DNA from 2 places in the Pseudomonas allii genome. Region 2 is predicted to be linked to the other one. Evidence: predicted binding sites of a transcription regulator. Region 2 holds the regulator's gene; the other holds the start of a gene.
What was found. The regulator FliA, encoded in region 2, starts transcription of late flagellar genes. The targets are predictions, from matches to a motif close to CTAAAGTTTNNNNNNNNNNNGCCGNTAA.
Positions count from the first base shown of each region.

Region 1: the regulator FliA is predicted to act here: its motif matches at 2,213-2,240, upstream of ACZ445_RS00610 (methyl-accepting chemotaxis protein).

Region 1 covers NZ_AP039450.1:122,515-128,327, forward strand. The annotation lists rRNA gene ACZ445_RS00595 (23S ribosomal RNA) at 1-1,573, shown strand, start outside; rRNA gene rrf (5S ribosomal RNA) at 1,730-1,845, shown strand; rRNA gene rrf (5S ribosomal RNA) at 1,955-2,070, shown strand; gene ACZ445_RS00610 (methyl-accepting chemotaxis protein) at 2,354-4,234, shown strand; gene ACZ445_RS00615 (SRPBCC family protein) at 4,279-4,737, opposite strand; gene ACZ445_RS00620 (amino acid adenylation domain-containing protein) at 4,756-5,813, opposite strand, start outside.
Region 2 covers NZ_AP039450.1:4,739,372-4,751,001, reverse strand. The annotation lists gene flhA (flagellar biosynthesis protein FlhA) at 1-35, shown strand, start outside; gene flhF (flagellar biosynthesis protein FlhF) at 48-1,364, shown strand; gene fleN (flagellar synthesis regulator FleN) at 1,471-2,304, shown strand; gene fliA (RNA polymerase sigma factor FliA) at 2,301-3,041, shown strand; gene ACZ445_RS21615 (chemotaxis response regulator CheY) at 3,211-3,585, shown strand; gene ACZ445_RS21610 (protein phosphatase CheZ) at 3,604-4,392, shown strand; gene ACZ445_RS21605 (chemotaxis protein CheA) at 4,404-6,623, shown strand; gene ACZ445_RS21600 (protein-glutamate methylesterase/protein-glutamine glutaminase) at 6,672-7,802, shown strand; gene ACZ445_RS21595 (flagellar motor protein) at 7,802-8,542, shown strand; gene motD (flagellar motor protein MotD) at 8,739-9,626, shown strand; gene ACZ445_RS21585 (ParA family protein) at 9,678-10,466, shown strand; gene ACZ445_RS21580 (CheW domain-containing protein) at 10,466-11,254, shown strand; gene ACZ445_RS21575 (chemotaxis protein CheW) at 11,308-11,630, shown strand, end outside.

The sequences.
Region 1 (5,813 bases), 2.0 Mb from region 2:
ACGCAGGGTTAGTCGGTCCCTAAGGCGAGGCTGAAAAGCGTAGTCGATGGAAAACAGGTTAATATTCCTGTACTTCTGGTTATTGCGATGGAGGGACGGAGAAGGCTAGGCCAGCTTGGCGTTGGTTGTCCAAGTTTAAGGTGGTAGGCTGAGATCTTAGGTAAATCCGGGATCTTAAGGCCGAGAGCTGATGACGAGTTACCTTTTAGGTGACGAAGTGGTTGATGCCATGCTTCCAAGAAAAGCTTCTAAGCTTCAGGTAACCAGGAACCGTACCCCAAACCGACACAGGTGGTTGGGTAGAGAATACCAAGGCGCTTGAGAGAACTCGGGTGAAGGAACTAGGCAAAATGGCACCGTAACTTCGGGAGAAGGTGCGCCGGTGAGGGTGAAGGACTTGCTCCGTAAGCTCATGCCGGTCGAAGATACCAGGCCGCTGCGACTGTTTATTAAAAACACAGCACTCTGCAAACACGAAAGTGGACGTATAGGGTGTGACGCCTGCCCGGTGCCGGAAGGTTAATTGATGGGGTTAGCTAACGCGAAGCTCTTGATCGAAGCCCCGGTAAACGGCGGCCGTAACTATAACGGTCCTAAGGTAGCGAAATTCCTTGTCGGGTAAGTTCCGACCTGCACGAATGGCGTAACGATGGCGGCGCTGTCTCCACCCGAGACTCAGTGAAATTGAAATCGCTGTGAAGATGCAGTGTATCCGCGGCTAGACGGAAAGACCCCGTGAACCTTTACTATAGCTTTGCACTGGACTTTGAATTTGCTTGTGTAGGATAGGTGGGAGGCTTTGAAGCGTGGACGCCAGTTCGCGTGGAGCCATCCTTGAAATACCACCCTGGCAACTTTGAGGTTCTAACTCAGGTCCGTTATCCGGATCGAGGACAGTGTATGGTGGGTAGTTTGACTGGGGCGGTCTCCTCCTAAAGAGTAACGGAGGAGTACGAAGGTGCGCTCAGACCGGTCGGAAATCGGTCGTAGAGTATAAAGGCAAAAGCGCGCTTGACTGCGAGACAGACACGTCGAGCAGGTACGAAAGTAGGTCTTAGTGATCCGGTGGTTCTGTATGGAAGGGCCATCGCTCAACGGATAAAAGGTACTCCGGGGATAACAGGCTGATACCGCCCAAGAGTTCATATCGACGGCGGTGTTTGGCACCTCGATGTCGGCTCATCACATCCTGGGGCTGAAGCCGGTCCCAAGGGTATGGCTGTTCGCCATTTAAAGTGGTACGCGAGCTGGGTTTAGAACGTCGTGAGACAGTTCGGTCCCTATCTGCCGTGGACGTTTGAGATTTGAGAGGGGCTGCTCCTAGTACGAGAGGACCGGAGTGGACGAACCTCTGGTGTTCCGGTTGTCACGCCAGTGGCATTGCCGGGTAGCTATGTTCGGAATAGATAACCGCTGAAAGCATCTAAGCGGGAAACTAGCCTCAAGATGAGATCTCACTGGAACCTTGAGTTCCCTGAAGGGCCGTCGAAGACTACGACGTTGATAGGTTGGGTGTGTAAGCGCTGTGAGGCGTTGAGCTAACCAATACTAATTGCCCGTGAGGCTTGACCATATAACACCCAAGCAATTTGACCACTCTAACGAGCATCAGATTGCGGTGTGTGAAGACGAAAATGAACCGAAAGTTCGACGCTCACAAAGCACCGAAAGCTGTCACATACCCAATTTGCTGAAGCGAGGCTTAGGCCGCGACTCAGTACCCGAATTTCTTGACGACCATAGAGCATTGGAACCACCTGATCCCATCCCGAACTCAGTAGTGAAACGATGCATCGCCGATGGTAGTGTGGGGTTTCCCCATGTGAGAGTAGGTCATCGTCAAGATTAAATTCCAGAACCCCTGATTGCTAATGCAGTCAGGGGTTTTGTTTATGTAGAAGTCCATGAATTTCACCGGCACGTTGCTAACCCAACGGTCCGGTACACAGAATTTCTTGACGACCATAGAGCATTGGAACCACCTGATCCCATCCCGAACTCAGCAGTGAAACGATGCATCGCCGATGGTAGTGTGGGGTTTCCCCATGTGAGAGTAGGTCATCGTCAAGATTGAATTCCGAAACCCCTGTCTGCGCTAGCAGACAGGGGTTTTGTCGCTTGGGGCTATAAGTCACCACAACTTGTAGTTTCCTCACACATGTCTACCGCTGGTCAGTTTCCTGCTTAAAAATCAGAAACGTCTCACAATTTCCTAAGCTTTGCCGCGGCTTGGCCGAAAGCCTGACGAGCCATGCGTGCACCGAAATAGAGCGGCCCGAGAAGCTGCCTATACCGTTACATGGAATGTTCCACTCGGCACGCTCACCCCCCTTTGGCAAAAGAAGTCGATGAAATGAATCTCAAGTTCAGTCATAAAATTCTGTTGGCCGCGTCAGGCGTCGTGGTTCTGGCCTTCGCGTTATTCACCCTCTACAACGACTACCTGCAGCGCAGCACGATCAAGCAGAACCTGGAGTCGTCCATCCAGCAATCCGGTGAACTCACTGCCAGCAGTGTGCAGAACTGGCTTAGTGGCCGAATATTGGTACTCGAAAGCCTTACGCAAAACGTTGCTCACCAAGGCAGTAGTGCCGACCTTCCTGGCCTGGTTGATCAGCCGGCGTTAACTGATAACTTCCAGTTCACCTATGTTGGCCAAACCAACGGTGTGTTTACCCAACGTCCTGACGCAAAAATGCCCGATGGCTACGACCCACGTCAGCGTCCCTGGTACAAACAGGCAGTAGCTGCAGATAAACCGATGCTTACGCCACCCTATATGGCAGCGGTGGGTGGGCAGATCGTGACCATCGCCATGCCGGTGAAAAAGGACGGCGAGTTGCTTGGTGTGGTCGGCGGTGACCTGAGCCTGCAGACCTTGGTGAAGATCATCAACTCGGTGGATTTTGGCGGCATTGGCCATGCGTTCCTGGTCAGTGGCGACGGGCAAGTTATCGTCAGTCCCGATCAGGACCAGGTGATGAAAAACCTCAAGGACATCTACCCCGGCACCCAAGTGCGCATTGAGAAGGTCAGTCAGGACGTCGTTCTCAATGGCCAGGACCGAATCTTGTCATTCACCCCTATCAGCGGCTTGCCAGGCGCGGATTGGTATATCGGCCTGTCGATTGATAAAGACAAAGCCTACGCACCGCTGGGCAAATTCCGGACATCTGCGTTGATTGCCATGTTGATTGCCGTGGTTGCGATTGCCGTGCTCCTGAGCTTGCTGATTCAAGTTTTGCTGCGACCCCTGACCACTATGGGCGTGGCGATGCAGGATATCGCCCAAGGCGAGGGTGACCTGACCCGTCGTCTGGCGGTCACTAGCAACGACGAGTTTGGCGAAGTCGGCAGTGCGTTCAATCAGTTCGTAGAGCGCATCCATGCGTCGATTTCGGAAGTGTCCTCGGCTACGCGCCAGGTGCATGACTTGTCCCAGCGTGTGATGGCTTCGTCCAATGCCTCTATCGTCGGTTCCGACGAGCAAAGCGCGCGCACTAACAGCGTCGCCGCAGCGATCAATGAACTGGGTGCCGCCACCCAGGAAATCGCGCGCAACGCCGCCGATGCGTCACAACACGCCAGTGGTGCCAGCGAGCAGGCCGACGATGGCCGCAAAGTGGTCGAGCAGACCATCCTTGCCATGTCGGAGTTGTCGCAGAAGATCAGCTTGTCCTGCACCCAGATTGAAACCCTGAACGCCAGCACCGACAACATCGGTCACATCCTTGATGTGATCAAAGGCATCTCCCAGCAAACCAACTTGCTGGCGCTTAACGCTGCCATCGAGGCGGCCCGTGCTGGTGAGGCCGGACGAGGCTTTGCGGTGGTCGCCGACGAGGTACGTAACCTGGCTCACCGCACCCAGGAGTCGGCCGAGGAGATCCACAAAATGATCACTTCGCTGCAAGTGGGCTCGCGTGAAGCGGTGACTACCATGAATGCCAGCCAGGCCTCCAGCGAGGAAAGCGTAGAGGTCGCGAACCAGGCCGGTGAGCGCCTGGTCAGTGTGACCCAGCGAATCGTTGAGATCGACGGCATGAACCAGTCCGTCGCCGCAGCCACTGAAGAACAGACGGCCGTGGTGGAAACCCTCAATGTGGACATCAACCAGATCAACTTGCTGAACCAGCAGGGCGTGGCCAATCTCAATGAAACCCTGAAGGATTGCGATGCCCTGTCGCAGCAGGCCAATCGTTTGAAGCAGCTGGTCGATAGCTTCAAGATCTGACCCGCTGATTCATCGGCAGGGGCGCATCGCGTCGCTCCTGCCGCTTAGCTGAGCATTCGGCGGACATTGTCCAGGGCGCTGCTGGCGAAGTTTTGCACAAACTGTTCGAACCCTGTGTTCGCCGTCTCTGCGGGCTCTGCAATAATTGTCCACATCACCTTGGAGCGCTCCGCTTCAAGTGCTTCCACTTGGATCGCCGCCCACAGTCTGGCCACACCCAGGGTGTTGTAGATCGTGGTCCAGGTCATATGCATAGCCTGTTCGTCCCGGCTATTGAGTTGCTCCACTACACAATTGCCATCGCGGAAGAATTTTGTCCGCAAGGCGCCCACGCCTGAGCCCATCATTTCGATATGGCTCAAGTCCGGAATGAACATATCGAAGCCGGCAAATCGCCCCACCATGTCCCACAGGCGAGAGGCGGAGCAGTTGACCACAACAGACGCCACTATCGGCAGGCCACTCGGGTTGCGGATTAACGTATCGGGTTGCAGCAGTTTCATGAGGTTGTCCTGGAGTATTCAAAGAAAGCCGATGGCCTTGAGGTAATTGCAGCCTTTGCTCAACAGTGCCGTGTCCTTTGCGGGGTAGTGTTCACCCATCTGCTGGACACCTAGTCGCGCGTTGTCGTAACGAATCATTGAAGTGTCCCCGATGTCTTCGTCGAGGCGGTCGAGGTAAAAACCGAGCACGCCAAACAGTGCGTTGTCCTGGCTTACCGTTCGCAGCGCCTGCTGCCATTGAGCGATGCCCACTCGCTTGAAGCGATGGCCCGCCCGACTGAACGCATCCAGGTAGTGCGCCCAGCTCAACGGTTGTGGGTTATGCAGGTTGAACACACTCCGGCTGGCGTGAAAGCGGGTGCTGTGGAATGCAATGAAGCGAGCCAGAAAGTCCACCGGCATCAGGTCGAAGTTCAGCGCCAACCTGGGCAGAAGTCCCAGCTGCAGTGACCCCTTGAGCATCAGCATCAGGCGATTTTTTTGCGGCTGGCACGCACCGCTCTGGCTGTTGAAGCTGATATTGCCGGGACGATGGATATTCACCCAGGCACCGCGCGCCACCGCATGCCCCAATTGCCGCTCCGCAACCCATTTGGACAGGTTGTAGCCATTCTTGATGTACAGCGGCAGCGTGGTAGAGGCGGGTGCTTCGAGGATATAGCCCTGCGAGTCAACACTGCTCGAGGCCGACAGTGTCGAGACAAAGTTGAAGACCTTCTTGCGGTGGGTTTCACACAAGCGCAGGCATTCGCGTATGGGGTCAACGTTGTCCCGCGCCAGTGATGCATAGTCCATCACGTGATTGACCCGCGCCGCGTTATGGACCAGTACGCCGAAGTCTCTGGCGAGAGACTCATGCACAACGTCAGCCAGGCCCAATCGAGGTTGGCTGATATCGGCCGCATATACCTTCACTCGGCTCAGGTCCACATGCTCCAGGCGGTATTCATGTAACGCCTGGATGAGTCGTGACATTGGCGACCGCCCCGGTTCCTCACGTACCAGGCACGCCACCTCGGTTGCCCCAGCAGCCAGCAATGCTTCGACGATATGGATACCCACAAAACTGTTGGCTC
Region 2 (11,630 bases):
TGACTATCGTCGCGACAGTAGGGCCCAACGGCTGAGGGTAGTGGGTTATGCAAGTGAAGCGTTTTTTCGCCGCCGATATGCGTCAGGCCATGAAACTGGTTCGTGATGAGCTGGGCGCCGACGCCGCGATTATCGGAAACCGTCGTATTGCCGGCGGTGTCGAGCTGACGGCTGCCCTGGATTACACACCTTCGGCCCTGGCGCCGCGCGTACCGAACATGGAGCTCGAAGACGAGCTGCGCAAGACCGCTTCGCGCATTGTTTCGGCCCAGGCCGAACTGAGCATGCGTGGCGACAGCGATGCCAGCACCAATCGCCAGTTGTTCGCCGGCCTGCCGTTGACCGCTGCCGAGCCGCTGGTGGAGCCGACCTTCAAAGAGCCGCCGCGTCCTGCTGCGCCAGCCCCGGCAGCGGCGGTTGACCAGCGGGTGTTCGATTCAATGCGCTTTGAACTCAACGGTTTGCGTGAGCTGCTCGAAGTGCAGTTGGGCTCGCTGGCCTGGAACCAGTTGCAAGGCAGCAAGCCGCAACAGGCCAATCTGTGGCGACGCCTGCAACGCATCGGCCTGTCCGGCCCGTTGTCCCGCGACCTGCTGGCCCTGACCACCGAAATCGAAGAGCCTCGCCAGGCCTGGCGCATGTTGCTGGCCCATCTGGCGCGGATGATCGTCACCCCGGAGATCGAACCCCTGGAAGAGGGCGGTGTGATCGCCATGGTCGGCCCCGCCGGCATGGGCAAAACCACCACCCTGGCCAAGCTGGCGGCGCGTTACGTGCTCAAGTACGGCGCGCAGAATATCGCGCTGGTGAGCATGGACAGCTACCGTATCGGTGCCCAGGAACAGCTCAAGACCCTGGGCCGCATTCTCAATGTGTCGGTGACCCATGTCGACCCGGGCCAGTCCCTGGCCAATGCCCTCGACCCGCTGCTGCGCAAGCGCGTGGTGCTGATCGACACCGCCGGCCTGCAAGCCAGCGACCCGGCCTTGCGCATGCAGTTGGAAAGCCTGGCCGGGCGTGGCATCAAATCGAAAAATTACCTGGTGCTTGCAACCACCAGCCAGAAACAGGTTCTTACCGCTGCGTATCATAGTTACAAGCGCTGCGGCCTGGCCGGTTGCATCCTCACCAAGCTCGACGAAACCGCGAGCCTGGGCGAGGTGTTGAGCCTGGCCATCAGTCATGAGTTGCCGGTCGCCTACCTGACCGACGGGCCGCGGATTCCGGATGATCTGCATCTGCCGCGCCGTCATCAGTTGGTCAGCCGTGCAGTCAGCGTGCAAATGCAAGACGAGCCTAGCGAGGAAGCGATGGCCGATATGTTCGCCGACCTCTACCACAACCCGGCGAAGCGGGTAGGTTGAGGACGGTATGAACACCGTGAAATGTATCTACATCGATGGTCTGCAAGCGATTCACGCGGCCAAGCCATGTAGCCTGCGTCTAAGCAAGACAAGGTAAAGAAATAAAATGGGCAGCATGCATCCCGTACAGGTGATCGCGGTGACCGGCGGCAAAGGTGGCGTCGGGAAAACTAACGTGTCAGTGAATTTGTCCCTGGCCCTGGCAGAGCTTGGCCGTCGCGTCATGCTGCTGGATGCTGACCTGGGGTTGGCGAACGTCGACGTTCTGCTGGGGCTGACGCCCAAACATACCCTTGCCGATGTGATCGAGGGCCGCTGTGAGCTGCGCGATGTGCTGCTGCAGGGGCCTGGTGGCATCCGCATCGTCCCGGCCGCCTCCGGCACCCAGAGCATGGTGCACCTGAGTCCGGCGCAGCATGCCGGGCTGATCCAGGCGTTCAGTGACATCGGCGACAACCTCGACGTGCTGGTGATCGACACCGCCGCCGGGATCGGCGAGTCCGTGGTCAGCTTTGTGCGCGCTGCGCAGGAAGTGTTGCTGGTGGTCTGCGATGAACCCACCTCGATCACCGACGCCTACGCCCTGATCAAACTGCTTAACCGTGACTACGGCATGAACCGCTTCCGCGTGCTGGCCAACATGGCCCAGAGCCCGCAGGAAGGGCGCAACCTGTTCGCCAAGTTGACCAAGGTCACGGATCGTTTCCTCGATGTCGCCTTACAATACGTCGGCGCAGTTCCCTACGACGAGTGTGTGCGCAAGGCTGTGCAAAAGCAGCGTGCAGTCTACGAAGCATTCCCTCGTTCCAAGTGTGCACTGGCGTTCAAGGCTATTGCCCAGAAGGTCGATACCTGGCCGTTGCCCGCCAACCCCCGGGGGCATCTGGAGTTTTTCGTCGAGCGATTGGTGCACCAGACGAGCGCAGGACCCGTGCTATGACAGCGACCGGCTACAACGCGTATAAGAAATCTGCCCGTGACAGCCAGGGTGAATTGATCGAGCGCTACGCGCCCCTGGTCAAGCGCATTGCCTATCACCTGCTGGCACGCCTGCCCGCCAGCGTGCAGGTCGAAGACCTGATCCAGGCGGGTATGATCGGTCTGCTCGAAGTGTCGACCAAATACGACGCGAGCAAGGGGGCGAGTTTCGAGACGTATGCGGGCATCCGCATCCGTGGCGCGATGCTCGATGAAGTGCGCAAAGGTGACTGGGCGCCGCGTTCGGTACACCGCAACACACGCATGGTCAGTGACGCAATTCGCGCAATTGAAGCAAAAACCGGTCGCGACGCTAAAGATCACGAAGTTGCGGCCGAACTCCAATTGAGTCTCGACGATTACTACGGGATTTTGAACGATACCTTGGGCAGCCGCCTGTTCAGTTTCGACGACCTGTTGCAGGACGGCGAACATGAAGGGCTGCACGAGGACGGCGCGAGTGCTCATATGGAGCCATCGCGTGACCTGGAAGATGAGCGTTTCCAGGGAGCGTTGGCGGACGCGATTGCCAATTTGCCGGAGCGTGAGCGGCTGGTGTTGGCGCTGTACTACGACGAAGAGCTGAACCTCAAGGAAATCGGTGAGGTCCTGGGTGTCAGCGAATCGCGGGTCAGCCAGTTGCACAGCCAGTGCGCAGCCCGCTTGCGGGGGCGTTTGGGAGAGTGGCGAGCGCGCTGAACAGGCAGTGTGGGGACACTGCAGACGATACCGCGAGGGCAACCGGCCTTCGCGGGTTCGACCCGTGGTGCCCCCGGCAGTCCTTTTTGTGTAATGCCTGTTGATTGAAATGGCGCGTCCAGGTGCTGGGCGCGTTTAAGACTGCTTGGAGGTCGAATTGGACAAGAACATGAAAATCCTCATCGTTGATGACTTCTCAACGATGCGGCGGATCATAAAAAACCTGTTGCGTGACCTTGGGTTCACAAACACGGTCGAGGCGGATGACGGCATTACGGCCATTCCGATCCTCAACAGCGGGAGCATCGACTTTCTGGTAACAGACTGGAACATGCCGGGCATGACCGGTATCGACTTGCTGCGCCACGTGCGCGCTGACGAAAAGCTGCGCAGCCTGCCTGTGCTGATGGTCACCGCCGAAGCCAAGCGTGAGCAGATCATCGAAGCCGCCCAGGCCGGGGTCAACGGTTACGTGGTCAAGCCATTCACGGCATTGGCCTTGAAAGAGAAGATCGAAAAAATCTTCGAACGCATCCACGGCTAATGCCATCGCGGGGGAGCTATGGAGCATAAAGAAACGTCACAGGGAGACTTCGAGTCGACCCTGAAAAAGCATGCTCACCAGTTGGTCGACAGCCTTGAAAGAGGCCAGTTCGGCGACGCGGTGCAGTTAATCCATGAGCTCAACCAGACCCGTGACCGCGGCCTGTATCAGGAAGTGGGCAAGCTCACACGCGAGCTGCACAGTGCGATCGTCAATTTCCAGATTGACCCGCACATGCCCCAGGCCGAAGAAATCTCGCAAATCACCGATGCCACCGAACGCCTGTCCTATGTGGTCAGGCTGACTGAGGCGGCGGCCAACCGCACCATGGACCTGGTGGAAAACGCCACGCCCCTGGTCAACGGCATGGCCACTGAAGCCCAGGCCCTGAGCCACGACTGGGGCCGCTTCATGCGCCGGGAAGTGGGGGCCGAGGAGTTTCGCGAGTTGGCGCGTCGGGTCGACGGTTTTCTGTCACGCAGCGAGCAGGAAAACCGTACGGTTTCCAGCAACCTCAACGACATTCTGCTGGCCCAGGATTACCAGGACCTCACCGGTCAGGTGATCAAGCGTGTGACCCAGTTGGTCACCGAAGTGGAAAGCAACTTGCTCAAATTGGTGCTTATGGCAGGCCAGGTTGACCGTTTCGCCGGCATCGAACATGACCGCGAAGCGATCCTCTCGGAAAAAGATCCACAAAAACATCTCGCCAAGGGTGAAGGTCCGCAGATTCATGCCGATAAACGTGAAGACGTTGTATCGGGTCAAGATGATGTCGATGACCTGTTATCCAGTTTAGGCTTCTAAGGAGCACCCACATGAGCTTCGGCGCCGATGAAGAAATCCTTCAGGATTTCCTTGTAGAGGCCGGCGAAATTTTAGAGCAGTTGTCCGAGCAACTGGTCGAGCTGGAAAGCCGACCGGATGATGCGAACCTGCTCAATGCAATTTTTCGCGGTTTTCACACTGTAAAAGGGGGCGCCGGCTTCCTCCAGCTCCATGAGCTGGTGGAGTGCTGCCACATCGCCGAGAACGTGTTCGACATCCTGCGCAAGGGTGAGCGTCACGTTGATTCGGAGTTGATGGACGTGATTCTCGAAGCACTGGATGCGGTCAACGGCATGTTCAGCGAGGTGCGTGAGCGTGCCCCGATCACGGCGGCTACCCCGGAACTGCTGGCCGCCCTGGCGCGCTATGCGGAGCCTGCCGACACGTCGGCCGCACCGATGGTTGAAGCCGCACCGGAGCCTGTGGTTGAGGCCGAGCCGGATGTGACCGACAGCGAGTTCGAACAGCTGCTCAACTCCCTCAGTGCCGTCAAGGCCGAGGCGGAGGCACCGGCTGCGCCGGTCGCTGCACCGACCAGCGAAGACATCACCGACGCCGAGTTCGAATCGCTGCTCGACCAGTTGCATGGCAAAGGCCAGTTCGCGGCCGACGCCGTGGCACCTGCTGCTGCCGCTGCGGATGCACCGGCGGCCAGCGCCAGCACCGACATTACCGACGATGAATTCGAGGCATTGCTCGACCAACTGCATGGCAAGGGCACCTTCGCGGCCGACGCCTTGCCGGAAGTCGCCGCCACGGCTGCGGCACCGGCTGCTGCCAGCGCCGCTCCTGCGGGCGATGGGCTGATCTCCGATCACGAGTTCGAATCCCTGCTGGACGAGTTGCACGGCAAGGGCAAGTTCAGCGAAGTGGCCCCGGCCGCTGCGGTGGCGACCGCTGCGCCGGTCGCCGCCAAAGCCGCTGCACCAGCGCCGGCCGCCAAACCTGCACCGGCTGCCAAGCCAGCACCGGCCCCGGCCGCCGCACCTGCTCCGGCACGTGCTGCCGCCGCGCCGGCAGCCGAGAAGCCTGCCAGTGAAGCCGAAACCACCGTGCGGGTTGATACCGCGCGCCTGGACGACATCATGAACATGGTCGGCGAACTGGTACTGGTGCGTAACCGCCTGGTGCGCCTGGGCCTGAGCAGTGGCGATGAAGCCATGCAAAAGGCCGTGTCGAACCTCGACGTGGTCACCGCCGACCTGCAGACCGCCGTGATGAAAACGCGGATGCAGCCGATCAAGAAAGTCTTCGGCCGTTTCCCGCGCCTGGTTCGCGACCTGGCGCGTCAGCTGAAGAAAGAAATCAACCTGGAACTGGTGGGCGAAGAAACCGACCTCGACAAGAACCTGGTCGAGGCCCTGGCCGACCCGCTGGTCCACTTGGTGCGCAACGCCGTCGACCACGGCGTGGAAACCCCGGAAGAACGCGAAGCCTCGGGCAAGTCCCGTGGCGGCAAGGTGATCCTGGCGGCGGAGCAAGAGGGCGACCATATCCTGCTGTCGATCACTGACGACGGCAAAGGCATGGACCCGACCATATTGCGCAACATCGCGGTCAAGCGCGGCGTGATGGACAAGGACGCCGCCGACCGCCTGACCGACACCGAGTGCTACAACCTGATCTTCGCCCCGGGTTTCTCGACCAAGACCGAGATTTCCGACGTGTCCGGCCGTGGCGTCGGCATGGACGTGGTGAAGACCAAGATCAGCCAGCTCAACGGCTCGATCAACATCTACTCGACCAAGGGCCAGGGCTCCAAGATCGTCATCAAGGTGCCGTTGACCCTGGCGATCATGCCGACCCTGATGGTGATGCTGGGCAACCAGGCGTTCGCCTTCCCGCTGGTCAACGTCAACGAGATCTTCCACCTCGACCTGTCGCGCACCAACGTGGTGGACGGCCAGGAAGTGGTGATCGTGCGCGACAAGGCGTTGCCCCTGTTCTACCTCAAGCGCTGGCTGGTGGCCTCGGCTGCCCATGAAGAACAGCGCGAAGGCCATGTGGTGATTCTGTCCGTGGGCACCCAGCGCATCGGCTTTGTCGTCGATCAACTGGTTGGCCAGGAAGAAGTGGTCATCAAGCCTTTGGGCAAAATGCTGCAGGGAACCCCGGGCATGTCGGGTGCGACCATCACCGGTGACGGTCGGATCGCGCTGATTCTCGATGTTCCGAGCATGCTCAAGCGTTACGCCGCTCGGCGTATTTGATTCTGGTGGGGCAGGGCGGTAGTGCCCGCCCCGCCTAACGGAGTGTTTATGGCAGTCAAGGTCCTGGTGGTGGACGATTCGGGTTTCTTCCGCCGCCGCGTCTCGGAAATTCTTTCCGCCGATCCAACGATCCAGGTGGTCGGCACGGCCACCAACGGCAAAGAGGCGATTGATCAAGCCATTGCGTTGAAACCGGACGTGATCACCATGGACTACGAGATGCCGATGATGGATGGCATCACGGCAGTCCGGCACATCATGCAACGCTGCCCGACCCCGGTCCTGATGTTTTCCTCGCTGACGCACGAAGGCGCCCGGGTCACCCTGGATGCGCTGGACGCTGGCGCGGTGGACTTCCTGCCGAAGAATTTCGAAGACATCTCGCGCAACCCCGAGAAGGTCAAGCAGATGCTGTGCGAGAAGGTGCACAGCATTTCGCGCAGTAACCGTCGTAGCTTGTTCAGCACGCCTGCTCCAACCGCTGCGCCAGCACCGGCTCCCGCTGCACCGACGTCGTCGTTTGCGCGCCCGGCGCCTGCGCCAGTGGCACGGCCTGCAGTGGCACCCGCTCGCACGACGGCGCCTGCGGCGTCGCATTCGCCCGCACCCAAGCGCAAGGCCTACAAGCTGGTCGCCATCGGCACCTCCACGGGTGGCCCGGTTGCGCTGCAACGCGTATTGACCCAATTGCCGGCCAACTTCCCGGCGCCGATCGTGTTGATCCAGCACATGCCGGCGGCGTTCACCAAGGCGTTCGCCGAGCGCCTGGACAAGCTGTGCCGCATCAGCGTCAAGGAAGCCGAGGATGGTGACATCCTGCGCCCTGGCCTGGCGCTGCTGGCCCCCGGTGGCAAGCAGATGATGGTCGACGGCCGTGGCGCGATCAAAATCCTGCCGGGCGACGAACGCCTCAACTACAAGCCGTGCGTGGACATCACCTTCGGTTCGGCAGCCAAGTCCTACGGTGACAAAGTTCTGGCGGTGGTGCTCACCGGCATGGGCGCCGACGGCCGTGAAGGTGCGCGCCTGCTCAAGCAGGGCGGCAGTGCCATCTGGGCCCAGGACGAGGCCAGCTGCGTGATCTATGGCATGCCCATGGCCATCGTCAAGGCGGACCTGGCCGACGCCGTCTACAGCCTGGACGACATCGGCAAGCATCTGGTGGAGGCCTGCCTCTGATGGATGTACTGAGCCTGATCGGCATCATCATGGCGTTTGTCGCGATCATCGGCGGCAACTACCTCGAGGGCGGGCACCTCGGCGCCCTGGCCAACGGCCCGGCGGCGCTGATCGTGATCGGCGGCACCGTGGGCGCGGCGTTGTTGCAATCGCCCATGAGCTCGTTCAAGCGCGCCATGCAGATTCTGATATGGATCATTTTCCCGCCACGCGTGGACCTGCCCGGTGGCATCGACCGCGTGGTCAACTGGAGCCTCACCGCGCGCAAGGAAGGCCTGCTGGGCCTGGAAGGCGTGGCCGATGCCGAGCCCGACAGCTACGCGCGCAAAGGCTTGCAATTGCTGGTGGACGGTGCTGAACCGGAAGCGATCCGCAGCATCCTGGAAGTGGATTTCTACACCCAGGAAAGCCGCGACATCAACGCCGCCAAAGTCTACGAAAGCATGGGCGGCTACGCGCCGACCATCGGCATCATCGGTGCGGTGATGGGCCTGATCCACGTGATGGGCAACCTCGCCGACCCTTCGCAACTGGGCAGCGGGATTGCCGTGGCGTTTGTCGCGACCATCTACGGCGTGGCCAGTGCCAACCTGGTGCTGTTGCCGGTGGCGAGCAAACTCAAGTCGATTGCCATGCGCCAGTCGCGTTATCGCGAGATGCTGCTTGAAGGCATCCTGTCGATCGCCGAGGGCGAGAACCCGCGTTCCATCGAATTGAAGCTCCAGGGCTTCATGGATTGATGACCATGAGTATCTACTTGTGGCGAGCGAGCTTGCTCGCGTTGGGGCGCGAAGCGGCCCTGATCCAGGCACCGCGTTTTTTCAGAAAGATTGCGGTGCCTGGTTTTGGGGCTGCTCCGCAGCCCAACGCGAGCAAGCTCGCTCGCCACAATGAACCGGTTGGCAGTGAGTACTGTGTGCAGGGAGGTAATTGCCTGTGAGCCGTCGCCGTCGCGAGCCTGAAGAGCACGTCAACCACGAGCGGTGGCTGGTGTCCTATGCGGACTTCATCACCCTGCTGTTCGCGTTTTTCGTGGTGATGTACTCCATCTCGTCGATCAACGAAGGCAAGTACAAAGTCATTTCCCAGGCGCTGATCGGCGTGTTCAACGACGCCGACCGTGCGCTCAAGCCGATTCCGATTGGTGAAGAGCGGCCCAAGACCGTGACCCCGGCCAAGCCGCTGGTGAACGACAGCGATGAAACCGCTGCCGGCGTGGGCGGCACCAGCGACCCGCTGAAAAGCATCGCCGACGACATCAGCGCGGCGTTTGGCGACCTGATCAGCTCCAACCAGATGACGGTGCGCGGCAATGAGCTGTGGGTGGAGATCGAACTCAATTCCAGCCTGCTGTTCGCCAGTGCCGATGCGTTGCCCAGTGACCAGGCGTTCACCATCATCGACAAGGTGGCGGCGATCCTCAAGCCATTTGAAAACCCGATCCATGTCGAAGGTTTCACCGACAATTTCCCGATCAGCACTGCGCAGTACCCGACCAACTGGGAGCTGTCCTCGGCCCGCGCTTCAAGCATCGTGCGCATGCTGGCGATGCAGGGCGTGAACCCTGGTCGCCTGGCGTCCGTAGGCTACGGTGAGTTCCAGCCGGTGGCCAATAACGCCACGGCGGAAGGGCGCGCGCGTAACCGTCGGGTGGTGCTGGTGGTGTCGCGCAACCTGGATGTGCGCCGCAGCCTGACCGGCACCGGCACCGCCAATGCAACACCGGATGCGGCCTTGAAGCGGGCTGGCACACAAACTGCACCGGCCTCGGTAAAACCGCCGGTTCGACAGAGTGCCGTCAATTCTCCGTCGCCGGCTCAATAACCCTATGCAATGTCTCGGTCGCGCCTGTGCCTGCCGGGAGGAACCAACCGAATGAGAGTCTGGGCAGTTGCCAATCAAAAAGGTGGAGTCGGCAAGACCACCACCTCCATCGCCTTAGCCGGTTTGCTGGCCGAGGCGGGCAAGCGTGTGGTCGTGGTGGACCTGGACCCGCACGGCTCCATGACCAGCTATTTCGGCTACGACCCGGATGTGCTGGAACACAGCAACTACGACTTGTTCCTGCACAAGGGCAGTGTGCCGGCCGATCTGCCGGGGCAACTGCTGTTGCCCACCAGCAATGAAAGCATTTCCCTGCTGCCGTCCAGCACCGCCCTGGCGACCCTGGAGCGCCAGTCGCCGGGGCAGAGCGGCCTGGGCCTGGTGATCGCCAAGACCCTGGCGCAACTGTGGCAGGACTTCGACTACGCGATCATCGACAGCCCGCCTTTGCTTGGCGTGCTGATGGTCAACGCCTTGGCGGCCAGCCAGCAACTGGTGATCCCGGTGCAGACCGAACACCTGGCCGTCAAAGGCCTGGAGCGCATGGTCAGCACCCTGGCGATGATCAACCGTTCACGCAAACAGGCGCTGCCGTTCAGCATCGTGCCGACCCTGTTCGACCGCCGCACCCAGGCGTCCCTCGGCACCCTGCGCGTATTGCGCGATGCCTACCCGGACACCATCTGGAACGGCTATATCCCGGTGGACACACGCTTGCGTGACGCCAGCCGCGCCGGCCTGGCGCCGTCGCAGTTCGACGCGAAAAGCCGTGGCGTGCTGGCCTACCGCGCGTTGCTCAAACACCTGCTGTCACAGCAGCTTGTGGCGCAGGTGGCGTGATGAACCGTCCCGTCGAACTCAAGACCCGGCCGCAACTGGCGCTGGAATCCTACCTGGATGCCCTGCTGCAGGACGCGACCGAGGAAGCCCTGCCGGAACCGATCCTGGTACTGGAGCCTGCCGTTGTAGAACCGGAAAGCACGCTGGATGAATTCCAGCTGGCCGTCCTGGAAGAACAGGCCCGCGATGCGCAGATTGCGCCTGTCGTCGTGCCGATTGCTCCGGTGGTGATTGCCCCCGTGGTGGTCGAGCCGGTGGTGGAAGTGCACCTGCCGCCGAGCATCACGCCGCCGCCGGTCACCGGTGATGATCGCCCGAGCTGGGCCGCCGAGCCATTCGAATGTCTATTGTTCGACGTCGCTGGCTTGACCCTGGCGGTGCCGCTGGTGTGCCTTGGCTCGATCTATTCCCTGGAAGGCCAGGAACTGACGCCGCTGTTCGGGCAACCGGAGTGGTTCCTTGGCATCCTGCCGAGCCAGGCCGGCAACCTGAAGGTGCTGGATACCGCGCGTTGGGTCATGCCCGACCGCTACCGCGACGACTTCCGCCAGGGCTTGCAATACGTGATCTCGGTGCAGGGCTACGAGTGGGGGCTGGCGGTGCATCAAGTCAGCCGCTCGTTGCGCCTGGACCCCAACGAAATCAAATGGCGCAGCCACCGGGGCCAACGGCCTTGGCTGGCGGGCACCGTGATCGAACACATGTGCGCGTTGCTCGACGTCGCCGAACTGGCCGAGTTGATCGCCAGTGGCGCGGTCAAAACGATGCCGGTTACTAAACGCAGTTGATTGAACAATAAGGTCCACGCTGGTGCGTGGCCAATCTTGAAGGGGTCAGGGGTATGAATAAGTCAGCGTCCGCACAAGGTTTGGATGATCCGATCCTGCAATGGGTGACCTTCAAACTGGACAACGAGTCCTATGGCATTAACGTGATGCGCGTGCAGGAAGTGCTGCGCTACACCGAGATCGCGCCGGTACCGGGTGCGCCGAGCTACGTGCTGGGCATCATCAACCTGCGCGGCAACGTGGTGACGGTGATCGACACCCGCCAACGTTTCGGCCTGGTACCGACCGAGGTCAACGACAACACGCGTATCGTCATCATCGAAGCCGACAAGCAAGTGGTCGGGATCATGGTCGACAGCGTGGCCGAAGTGGTCTA